Regions from separate parts of the Nonomuraea sp. NPDC052634 genome, predicted to be linked through region 3. Evidence: riboswitches for the same ligand, from Rfam matches in the RefSeq annotation. Region 3 holds a riboswitch; each other region holds the start of a gene.
What was found. Region 3 has a riboswitch for cyclic di-AMP ahead of AB0K67_RS06725 (CHAP domain-containing protein). Riboswitches for the same ligand answer to the same signal wherever they lie in the genome.
Positions count from the first base shown of each region.

Region 1 (2,805 bases), on a different contig from region 3:
TGGGCGCGTCATCCCGCCACAATGCAGGGCGGCGCCGCGACGTTGGCCGAGGCCTACCCCGGACGGTTCGTCCTCGGAATAGGCGTCAGCCAACGGCTTCTGGTCGAAGCCGGCGGGCTGGACTACGGCCGTCCACTCAACGTCATGCGGGACTATCTCGACGAGATGGACCAGGCGATGACGCGCAACCCGCCGGCTGCGCCGTTCGTCCGGGTGTTGGCCGCCTTGCAGCCTCGCATGGTGCAACTGGCCCGCGACCGCACCGACGGCGTCCATTCGTATGCGGCCCCGGTCGAACACACCGCGCTCGTCCGCGAGGCCCTGGGGAGCGACAAGTTACTCATCCCCGAACAGGCGTTCGTCATCGAACCCGATCCTGAGCAAGCCCGTGCCATCGCGCGGCGGTACCGAGGCAAGACCAGCTCCGATTCGCCGTACGCGCGCAATTGGCTACGTCTCGGCTATGGCCACCAGGACATGGCCAACGGAGGAAGCGATCGGCTGGTCGACGCGCTGGTCGCGTGGGGCACCCCGGACGCCATCGCCGCGCGTGTTCAAGCGCAACTCGACGCCGGCGCCGACCACGTGCTTGTCCATCCCCTCGCAGATGACATGTCCACGGCCATCGAGCAACTCGAACACCTTGCGTCTGCATTGCCTCCTGGATGGGGGTGAGGCTGTCAGTTCAGGCGACCCAGGGCCCCATCGCGGACCCGGCACTCCGAACGCTCAACCGCATAGGGGCCGCCGGCGCAAACGCCGTCTCGATTCGTGGATGTACATCACCAGATGCGATATCCCCTGGTCATCCCCTGGTCATCCCCTGGTTTCAGTTCATCGAGATGTGCACGTGGTCGTAGTGGTTCTCGGTGATGCTGCCGCGGTCGGCCATGGCGCGCCAGCCGGTGCCGGAGTTGATGCGCTGCTTCCAGATCACATACTTCACGCCGAGCTTGTCCTTGTTCTGCAGCGCCCACTCGGCGATGCGGTCGCCGAGCGCGTTGTTGGCGGGCGTCGGCATGGTGCCGCCGGTGCTCATCATGAAGTCGCAGGCGCGGCCGAGCGGGTGCTCACCGCTGGAGCCCGCGCGGAAGCAGCCCACCGTGTACGGCAGCGAGAAGTTCTTTTCGATCTGGGCCTTCATCAGCCGCGTACGCGGGGTGATGTTGTCGGGGCCGCCGGGCAGCTCGGGCGCCCAGGTGCCGTTGGACCTGCGGCCCGTGGCGACCGGCACCAGGTCGCGCAGCTTCTTCTCGATGTCGCTGATGACGCCTTCGGCCTCGCGGCGCTGCTTCGCCACCTCGGCCGCGTCCTTCTTGATCTTGGCGGTCAGCGCGGCGGCCTCATCGCTGGCCTTCTTGCGCTCGTCGCGGGCCTTGGCGACGCTCGCCACCATGGCCTGCTGCTCGGCGGTGAGCTGTTCGAGCAGGGCCGCGGTGCCGGCGTCGCCCGGCATCATGAAGCCGGGCAGCGACGGGTCGATGTTCTGGTAGCGCAGGCGGGCGATCTCGGCGACCCGCTGCTCGGCGGCGGCCAGGGTCTGCTCGGCGGCGGCCAGCCTGGCCTGCGCGGCTCTGGCGGCCTCCTGTGCCTTGGCCAGCTCGACGCGCTTGAGGTTGTACTTCTCGATGAGCTTGTCGACCTTGCTGTTCAGCTGCTTGAGCTGAGCGCGGAGCTCGGACTCTTTCGGTTTCGGGGCGGCCGTCGCCGCGTGCGCCGGGAGGACGGCGATGGCGGCGGCGGCGATGAGACCGATGGCAAGTTTCGCGGGGGACGAAGCCGCCACGTATGAGTTCCTCTCCCTCTGCCGGCCGGGTTAGCTGACGGGTTCGGGCATGGGAGTCGCTCCCTACCGCCGTAGCGGATTCACCCCAAGGTGCGGTTGGGTCCCCGGCTCCCGGGCGACGCGCCCAGGATTAGGCGGGCATCAGCCGCGTTACGGCCGATGCATATGGGGATATTAGTGGTAGATCATGAGTCATGCGACCTTAAGTAGAAATCTATTAGTGATCGATCTGTGATCGGATCATGCGCGCCGCTTCCTCGGGCCGCACGTCGTTCACGAACGCCCCCATCGCCGACTCCGAGCCTGCCAGGTACTTGAGCTTGTTGGGCGCCCGCCGGATGGAGAACAGCTCCAGGTGCAGGTATGCCAGATCGCGCCCCGTACGCACCGGCGCCTGATGCCAGGCCGAGATGTACGGCATGACGACCCCGAACAGCCCGTCGAACGCCCGCAGCACCGAGGTGTAGAGCGGCGCGAACGCGGCGCGCTCGGCGTCCGTCAGCGCCGCCAGGTCCGGCACCTGCCGGTGCGGATAGATGTGCACCTCGAACGGCCAGCGCGCGGCGGCCGGCACGAAGGCCGTCCACAGCTCGTTCGAGGCGACCACCCGCGTGCCCTCGGCCCGCTCGGCGGCCAGCACGTCGGCGAACAGGTTCCCCGGCCCCTTGTAGCGCTCGGCGGCTCCGAGCTGCAGCTTCGTCCTGGGCGTGACGTACGGGTACGCGTAGATCTGGCCGTGCGGGTGCGCGATGGTGATGCCGATCTCCGCGCCCCGGTTCTCGAAGCAGAAGACCTGCTCGACGCCCTCGATGCCGGACAGCTCCGCCGTACGGTCGGCCCACGCCTCCATGACCAGCACCACCTGCTCGTCGGAGAGCGCGGAGAAGGAGGAGTCGTGGTCGGAGGTGAAGCACACGACCTCGCACCGCCCCACACCCGGACGGACCTCGCTCAGCCCGCCCACGGCCTCATAAGTCCCGAAATTTCCGGAGAAGGAGGGGAAGCGGTTCTCGAACACG
Region 1 covers NZ_JBFATY010000002.1:16,639-19,443, reverse strand. The annotation lists gene AB0K67_RS12760 (TIGR03620 family F420-dependent LLM class oxidoreductase) at 1-675, shown strand, start outside; gene AB0K67_RS12755 (hypothetical protein) at 830-1,786, opposite strand; cyclic di-AMP (ydaO/yuaA leader) riboswitch at 1,792-1,933, opposite strand; gene galT (galactose-1-phosphate uridylyltransferase) at 2,004-2,805, opposite strand, start outside.
Region 1: another riboswitch for cyclic di-AMP. It lies ahead of AB0K67_RS12755 (hypothetical protein); the one in region 3 lies ahead of AB0K67_RS06725 (CHAP domain-containing protein).

Region 2 (2,805 bases), on a different contig from region 3:
TGGCCGTAGCCCGGCTGGCCGTAAGGGGGTTGCTGCTGGCCATAGGGGGGCTGCTGCTGGCCGTATCCCGGCTGGGACGGCTGCTGCTGGCCATAGCCGTACTGCTGTTGTCCGTACTGGGGCTGCTGCCCGTAGGCGTCGTCCGCCCGGTAGCCGACCACAGTCGCGTCCGGGTCGGGCGCGCCGGGGTGGCGGCCCGCGTTCTGCGGCCCGTAAGGGGTGCCGGGTGCAGAATTCTCGCCGGATTCGTCCTGTGGATACGGCGGCTGTCCGGTGCTCACCGTGTCACCTCGCTTCAAGTGCGCATGTGGCACGTGTCAGGACACATGCCTGTGCTGCCCAACGTATCGACATAGGTATCAACAATCACCTTTCCGTATGGTCAGGGTCCGCGTCACCCGATGTCAGATGGAGCAGCATGCGGGTGTTGCCCAGGGTGTTCGGTTTGACGTGTTCGAGATCGAGAAACTCCGCCACACCCTCGTCGTACGAGGCCAGCAGTTCGGCGTACACCTCGGGTGAGACCGGCGTGCCCTGAATCTGGCGAAAGCCGAGCCGGGCGAAGAAGTCGACCTCAAAAGTCAGACAGAATACACGCCTCAGACCCAGATCCTTCGCCTGCTGTATGAGCGCCGAGACGATCCGACGGCCGACGCCCATGCCCCGGCACTCCGGATCCACGGCCACCGTCCGGACCTCGGCGAGGTCCTCCCAGAGCACGTGGAGCGCGCCGCAGCCGACGACCTGCCCGCCCCGTTCGGCCACCCAGAACTCCTGTACGTCCTCGTACAGGGTGACGGTGGCCTTCTTCAGGAGCCGCGGGCCCGCTCCCGCGTAGGTGTCCACAAGCCTCCTGATGGCCCGCACATCGGGTGTGCGGGCACGCCGGACCACCACCGCGGTCTCGGCTGCTGTCAGTTCGGCCACCTGCTCCATGGCCCTCCAGGGTACAGATGTCATTACGGCTCGGCCGTAACTCCCACGTCTCGCCCCATGCTGTAACAACTCGTGCTCATCCGAGCACGCGCTCCGAGCAGGCGTGCAGCCCATCCGAAGTTGCGCCAAATCCGGCATAAAACCGGTTCTGTACGGCCAGGCACGAGATCACCTTGTGACCCTTCGGTTGTGAAACCTCAACAGAGTCGGCAGTTCTGGTTGAGCACGAACCCGGAGTGCATTAGTGTCCAGCGACGATGTTCCCCGCGTGTCGCGCGCGGGCGACACGCCTAATCCTCCGCAGGGAGGAGCCGGGGAACCGCCGGTGGCGCCCCCAACGCCACCCGGGGTGAATCCGCACCACCGGTAGGGCTGCTCCGGCCCGAACCCGTCAGCTAACCCGGCAGGCGCCGATGGAAGGAGCTGGTTGGTGAAGCGTACGCGCGAGCGTGAGAGGACGACGGCGGGCAAGCACGCCCGCCCTCCGAAACGCGCCGCACGGCGGTCCCGCCTGCTCGGTGTAATAAGTGTCACACTCGCGGCGTTCATGGCCGCGACCCCCGTCGGCTCGGCATCCGCCGACCCCAAGCCCTCGCTTCAAGACCTGGCCAAGCAGGTCGAGAAGATGCACACCGAGATCGAGCAGCTGACCGAGCAGTACAACGGCCAGCGGGAGAAGCTCAAGAGCGCCAAGAGGGCCGCTGAGGCCGCGAAGAAGACCCTGGCCGCCAGTGAGGCCGATCTCGCCGCCAAGCGCGCCAAAGCGGCCGCCTTGGCCGAGAACGCCTACATCACCGGCGGGCTCAGCCGCATCCTGGCCTTCGCCACCTCCGACGACCCCGACACGTTCCTCGACCGCGCCGCCACCACGTACGTGCTGGAGCAGCAGCAGGGCGAGGCCGTCAACCAGGTCACCAGGGCCCGGCAGGCCGCGGAGCGCGCCAGGGCGAGCGCCAAGACCCGCATCGACGAGGTCCAGAAGCTGATCTCCGACCTCGGCGCCAAGCGCGACAAGATCACCAAGCTGGTCGCCAAGGTCGAGAGCAACCTCTTCCGCCGGGCGCTCGGCGAGGCGGGCCGGCCCGGCACCCGTGCCCAGCGCGTCGACCTGCCCATCCCGGGCAGCGGCAAGGCCGCCCAGGCCGCGAGGTGGGCGCTGACGCAGCAGCTCAAGCCGTACGTCTGGGGCGCCGACGGCCCCAACTCCTATGACTGCAGCGGCCTGGTCATGGCGGCCTACCAGCAGGTCGGCATCTCGCTGCCGCACTACACCGGCAGCCAGTGGACGGCCGGACGGCACATCGACCGCTCTGAGCTGCGGGCCGGCGACCTCGTGTTCTTCTACAGCGACCTGCACCACGTGGGCATCTACCTCGGCGGCGGCATGATGATCCACGCCCCGCGCACCGGCGACGTCGTCCGTATCGCCTCCATCGCGAACAGGCCCTACGCCGGCGCGGTCCGCATCGCCGACTGATCCGCCGCCAATGAGCGCCCGTCGCCCGGCCCTGACCGCCGGGCTTGATCGGCGCGGCTAGATCAGCTGGCGGCGGGCCGCCCAGGCCACGGCCTCGATCGCCGTGGCGACGCCGATGCGGTCGCAGATGACCCGCAACCGCCGTCGTACGGTGCGGCCGCTGATGTCCAGCCGCCTGCCGACCCTGTCGACCGTGACCCCTTTGGCCAGCTCCGCCAGCAACGCGAGATCGGCGTGGCTGAGTTGAACATCCTCAGTGAGCACTTCCATCGGGAGCCCTCCCCCCCAACAGCGCAGAACGTGGGCCTCTCGACCGGACCCAGGTTGCTCCTCGCAGACCGTAAACGCATCTCGGAAAGGTCGTCAAGCAATGACGTCTTCCATACTTGACC
Region 2 covers NZ_JBFATY010000005.1:292,532-295,336, forward strand. The annotation lists gene AB0K67_RS23765 (RDD family protein) at 1-281, opposite strand, end outside; gene AB0K67_RS23770 (amino-acid N-acetyltransferase) at 367-936, opposite strand; cyclic di-AMP (ydaO/yuaA leader) riboswitch at 1,214-1,361, shown strand; gene AB0K67_RS23775 (C40 family peptidase) at 1,484-2,413, shown strand; gene AB0K67_RS23780 (LuxR C-terminal-related transcriptional regulator) at 2,471-2,683, opposite strand.
Region 2: another riboswitch for cyclic di-AMP. It lies ahead of AB0K67_RS23775 (C40 family peptidase); the one in region 3 lies ahead of AB0K67_RS06725 (CHAP domain-containing protein).

Region 3 (2,805 bases):
CCGATGTGATCACATTGGATTGATTGCGGGAGAGCAGGGACCTGTACTTCGCGGTGTGGGCGCTCGCCCTGGTGGCCGAGCACGCCGTGCGGATCGGGCTGGGCGTGGCGCTGCTCGCCGCCGTGCATCCGCTGCTTCCGCTGCTGCTCGGAGCGGCCGTGCTGCCCTCGCTGCTGGTACGCGGCCGCGCCGCCGCACGCATCGACGCCGCCACTGAGCAGACCGCCGAGACCGCCCGCCTGGAGCTGAGCTTGTCGGAGACGGCCACGTCCGCGGTCGCCGACCGCCGCGCTGGACGCCCCGTCCGAGAGCGCGGTCTTCGCCCGGTACGCCGAGGCGGCGAAGTGCCATCCAGGAGCCGTCACGCTGCTGATCACCCACCGCTTCCCGACGGTGCGGATGGCGGACCTCATCGTCGTACTCGACGGCGGCCGGATCGTGCAGTGCGGCACGCATGACGACCTCGTCGCGGTCCCGGGGCTCTACGCCGAGCTTGACGCCGTCCAGCGCCGGGCGTTCGAGAGCCCTGCATGACGAAACGCGCACCCCGGTGATGGGGCACGCGTTCTGCCGTCACGAAGAAGGTGGGAGCACCCGCCGGTGGGAGTGCGTCAGGAGGCGTACTCGGGGTAGCCGTAGCCGACGACCTGCGACTTGGGCCGGACCCGCTCCTCGACCTTGCCGTTGCCGGTGTTGCCCTCGATGGTGGTGATGGTGCCGTCGCGGTTGTCCTTGACGACGAAGCCGACGTGCTGGATGTCCTTCAGCGCCTTGCCGCCCTTCCAGGAGAAGAACACCACGGCGCCGGGCTTGGCCTCGTGGCCGAAGCGCTTGTTGGCGGCGAACCACTTGGCGTGGGCGACGGTCCAGGCGTCCCAGCCGACCTGCGGGCGGGCGCCGGTCTTCTCGCCGACCCAGGAGACGAACATCGAGCACCAGGCGGCGTTCAGGTAAGCGGTACGGCTGCCGCCGTCGCGGGCGACGGTCTCGGCCGCGCGCTGGGAGTTGGCGTACCACTGCTGGTACGGGGTGCCGCCGCCCTTGGCGTTCTCGGAGGTGCCGATCTGTGACCTGGCGACCGCGAGCACCTGGTCGGCGGTGACGTTGATCTTCGTCTCGTCCCGCTCGCCCGCCTTGTGGGCGGAGCGGGCGGTGTCCGGGTGCTTCGCGGCGGTGGCCGCGGCGACGGCGATCGAGGTGTCGGCGTGGGCCGCGGTGGGGACGCCGAGGGCCGAGGCCAGGACGCCGGCGCCGAGCACGGCGCGGGCAATGGTGTTCTTCGAGACAGCGGTAAGACGGTGCTTGGCCATCGAGGGGATTACTCCTTGCTTCCATGCCGCTTACCGGGTTAGCTGACGGGTTCGGGCGTGGAAGCTGCCCTACGGCACCGAAGTGCCGATTCACCCCAAAGGACGTGGGTCCCCGGTTCCGCACGTGGCGGATTCAGCGGTCACAGGACAAACCTGTGATCTTTCGTGCGATGGTCTGACATAGCCGGACAAACCGGACGTATGCCTTAAGATGCCCCATAAGGTAATACACGAGGCAAGAGGATTACAAATCCATAAAAGTAAAGTCAGCCGAGCTGACTGCGAGCCTCGGCCAGAAGCCCCATCATGGCAAGGGATTCGTCAAGAGGCATGATCGAGGATTCGGTCCTGCCTTCGGCCGTGGCGGCGCGGACTTCGCGGAGCTCTCCGGCGTAACCGTTGTCCGCCGGATTGAGTACGTGCTCCTCCGGCTCCATCGACGGCCCGGAGAGCACGATCCGCTGCGGTGCCCAGAACGGCGCCTGGATGTCCGCGCGCATCTGAGTACCCACAACGCTGGCCTGGTTCGGGTAATTCCCGAGCAATGAGGTCGCCACGAGAGCGTGCTTGCCGCCGGGGTAGAGCAAGACGCCGGCCGCCTCCGCGTCAACGCCGTTCGGGGCGAGCTTACCGGTGACGTGCAGGCCGGTGGGCATGCCGAGCAGGAGCTGGGCCAGCCCGAACGGGTAGATCCCCAGATCGAGCAGGGCTCCGCCGCCCAGCTCCGGCGCCCACAGCCGGTGCGCGGGGTCGTACGGGTGGGCGAAGCCGAAGCTGGCCTGCACCGACCGGATCTCGCCGAAGCGCGGGTCGTCCTTGATCAGCTGGATGAGCGGGTTGAAGCGCATCCACATCGCTTCCATCAGGAAGACCCCCGCCTCGCGGGCCAGGCGCACCATCTTCTCGGCGTCGTCCACGGTCGCGGCCAGCGGTTTCTCGCACAGCACCGCCTTGCCCGCCGCGATGGCGGCCTCGGCCACCTGCAGGTGCTGGGCGTGCGGGGTGGCGACGTAGACGGCGTCCACCGCCGGGTCCGCGCACAGCTGTTCGTAGGAGCCGTACGCCGACTCGGCGCCCAGCTCCGCCGCCAGGGCCTGCGCCCTGTCCAGGCTTCTCGATCCGACGGCGGCCACCCGCATGCCGGGTTCCGCCACGATCACCTTGCCCACGGTACGGGCGATGCCGCCGGTGGCGGCTATTCCCCAAGTGAAATCTCGCACGCCGGCGATCGTATACGGAAGGTAAAAACGCTTAAATGGCGGGTGGTGCCGGAAATATCAGAAATGTCCGGTAGTCACATCCGTCACATTCACACCCCGTGGAATGTGCCGGGGTCGGGCCCGAGTCGCTGCCCCCTGCTCATCGCACTGATGGCCGCGAGGTCCTCGTCGTCGAGGAAGAAGTCGAAGACGTCGATGTTCTCGGCGATCCTGGCCGGCGTGATCGACTTCGGGATCACCACGTTGCCGATCTGGAGGTGCCAGCGCAGCACGAT
Region 3 covers NZ_JBFATY010000001.1:1,474,224-1,477,028, reverse strand. The annotation lists gene AB0K67_RS06730 (hypothetical protein) at 24-458, shown strand; gene AB0K67_RS06725 (CHAP domain-containing protein) at 612-1,310, opposite strand; cyclic di-AMP (ydaO/yuaA leader) riboswitch at 1,323-1,459, opposite strand; gene AB0K67_RS06720 (Gfo/Idh/MocA family oxidoreductase) at 1,577-2,530, opposite strand; gene AB0K67_RS06715 (aldo/keto reductase) at 2,620-2,805, opposite strand, start outside.

Region 4 (2,805 bases), 490 kb from region 3:
TCCGCGGGGCGGGGAACCGGCTTCGGCCGGTCTGCGGGGTTCGGCCGGTCCGGTGGGGTGGGGAACCGGCTTCGGCCGGTCCGGTGGGGTGGTGAACCGGCTTCGGCCGATCCGGTGGGGTGCGATCCAGCCGAGTGGCAGGGGGATCTCGGGCTTGGTGACGAGGCCGGTCCGGCGGGGCGGGGAACCGGCCCGAAAGCCTGCCATCCGGCCGTTTTCGATCGGTCACCATGTGGAGCCGCTATTCCTTTTAGTCGCCGTTCTTCGATGTGTGAATCGCGTCGCTCTCCTTCTACTACGCCACTTCGTAGGGAGCGTGGTGGCGACGGACTTGATCAGTGGCCACGGGCGTGATCTTGCTGCTAGGGCCTGTCGGAAATCGGGGAAATTCGGAAGTTACGTCTGTCACAACAACCGTTCGCCCAGGCCGGAGATCGCGCGGGAACGATGTTCACGTTTGTGACCAAGGTGACAGTTGTGGCGGATGGGACCTTACACAGCAGCGGGAAAAGAATTGTGAGTGAGGTCACATTTTGGTCACGGCGCCTGGGTCCCAGCAGCGGTTCTGAGTCTGACAAATACCCCTATCTGATCTTTACAGCGTTACTCGGGCTTTGCCGATTCGTGACCGTTCGGCGTAACTTCTGGCGTCGCGGCGGACAAGCCATGTCGTCGCGAACCGATCATCGGTCCCTCCCGATGTGAGACAGATACATATCCGCCGGTCGGCCCCGACATCCCCATCGCACTCATCGATCGGGGCGCGACCTGCCGAATCCGTGCAGACAGGAGGCACGGAGCCGGGGACCCAGCGATCCCACGTCCCCAAGGGATCAGGGGTGAATCGGCGCGCCATCGCGCCGTAGGGCGACTTCCACGCCCGAATCCGTCAGCTAACCCGGTAGGCGTTCGTGGAAGACCCAAGGAGAAATCCTGTCTGAATCCCTGCAGAACCCCCGCCTGTCCCGCCTTGCCCTGAGTGGTGTCGCACTCACGTTGACTGTGACAGCCGGAGGTATGGTCCTCCATGCCCCCGAGGCTCAGGCGGCGACGACCCGCGAAGCCAGTGCGGCGGCCGGAATGACGGTGAAGGCGGCCACCACCGCCCGCACCGCCATCTCGGCCAAGGCCCGCAAGAGGGCCGCCAGAGCCGCCCTGCAGAGGGCGAGGGCCAGCAAGGCCGTCGCCGTGGCCAAGAAGCAGATCGGTGACCCGTACCGTTACGGAGCCACCGGACCTGGTTCGTTCGACTGCTCCGGTCTCGTCCAATACGCCTGGAGGAAGGCCGGCGTCAAGCTCCCGCGCGTGGCGAGCAGCCAGTTCGCCCGCGTCAGGAAGAAGGTCTCCTGGCGCAACCTGCAGCCTGGTGACCTGATGTTCTTCAACGGGCTCGGCCATGTGGGCATGTACGTCGGCAAAGGCAGAATGATCCATTCACCTCGGACGGGTGAACGGGTACGCATCGACAAGCTGAGCGGATGGCGTAAGGCGTCCTTCGTCGGCGCCGTCCGTCCCGGCGCGTGAAGAAGCCCCGTGCGGATCCTCCCCGATCCGGACGGGGCTCTCGCGTGTCAGGGGACCACCTACCATCGGGGCTGTGCCTGAGCAGGTGAGCCGACGTGCCCTGGCGGCCGGGCTGGTGCTCGCCGCCGCCTCGCTCGCGTCGGCCGCCGCCCCGCTGCCCGGCGCGCCGATCCTGCCCCAGCCGGTACGCGACCTGTGGCCGGGCCCGCACATCGTGCGCCGCGGCACATGGTCCACGGTCGTGGGCCACGACGCCACGGGGCTCGGCGAGCTGGCGCGCAGGGCCGACACGGCGAGCCGAAGGGTCTCGGCGGTGCTCGCCCGCCCCGTACGCCCCCTGATCGTCGTACCGGCCGATGCCCGCGAGGCCGCCGCGCTGGCCCGGGTGGGCGGCGTGGACGGGCTCGCAGCGGTCGCCGACGGCGAACGGGTGATCGTCGTGCCCGAGTCGTTCGCCAGGCTCAACCCTTCGGGCAGGGACGTCGTCCTCGCCCACGAGCTCACCCATGTCGTCGCCGGCACCGGCGGCCTGCCCGTCTGGCTGTACGAGGGCTTCGCCGACTACGTCGCCTACCGCGACGCCGGGCTGCCCGTGACGACGGCCGCCGCCGAGCTGGCCGCCGAGGTACGGGCCGGCCGCCTCCCGACCGTTCTGCCCGGACCTGCGGCTTTCGCGGCGAACGGCGGCGACCCTGCCGCGCTCGCGCGGGCGTACCAGGAGGCCTGGCTGGCGTGTCGCTTCCTCGCTGACCGGTTCGGTGAGGGGACCCTGGTGAGGCTCTACCGTGCGGCCCGCGTACGCGGGACCGATCGGGCACTCGCCGCGCTCGGGCTCTCCGTCGCGACGCTGACCGCGCGGTGGCGCGCGTACGTGCGGGATCAGCTCGTGTGAAGGGGAGGCAGATGAGCGAACGACAAGACCCGGACGACCGGGAGACGGACCGCCAGGAGAAGACCCAGGGGGCGAAGGACGGCGCTCGCGCGGCGGAGGAGGCGCTGGCCACGGTGGGCGCCGCCCACCCGCCGGGCGCGCCCGCCGCGAGCGGCGCCCAGGACGCGGAGGCCGCGGGCAGCGGCACGCGGGCCCAGGACGCGGAGGCCGCAGGAAGCGGCGCACAGACGAACACGCCGGCCTCGGACGGAGGCGGCGGAAAGGAGCACGTTCAGGCCCTGGGCAGCGGGAAGGGTGCGGGCATGGACGAACGCGGAACCACCACCCCGGCCCTGCGCCGCCAGGCGGCCCTGGCGCTGGTGCTGCTCGGCATCGTGATCATCGCCGTG
Region 4 covers NZ_JBFATY010000001.1:1,967,317-1,970,121, reverse strand. The annotation lists cyclic di-AMP (ydaO/yuaA leader) riboswitch at 760-923, shown strand; gene AB0K67_RS08855 (C40 family peptidase) at 1,081-1,524, shown strand; gene AB0K67_RS08850 (hypothetical protein) at 1,598-2,416, shown strand; gene AB0K67_RS08845 (M48 family metallopeptidase) at 2,428-2,805, shown strand, end outside.
Region 4: another riboswitch for cyclic di-AMP. It lies ahead of AB0K67_RS08855 (C40 family peptidase); the one in region 3 lies ahead of AB0K67_RS06725 (CHAP domain-containing protein).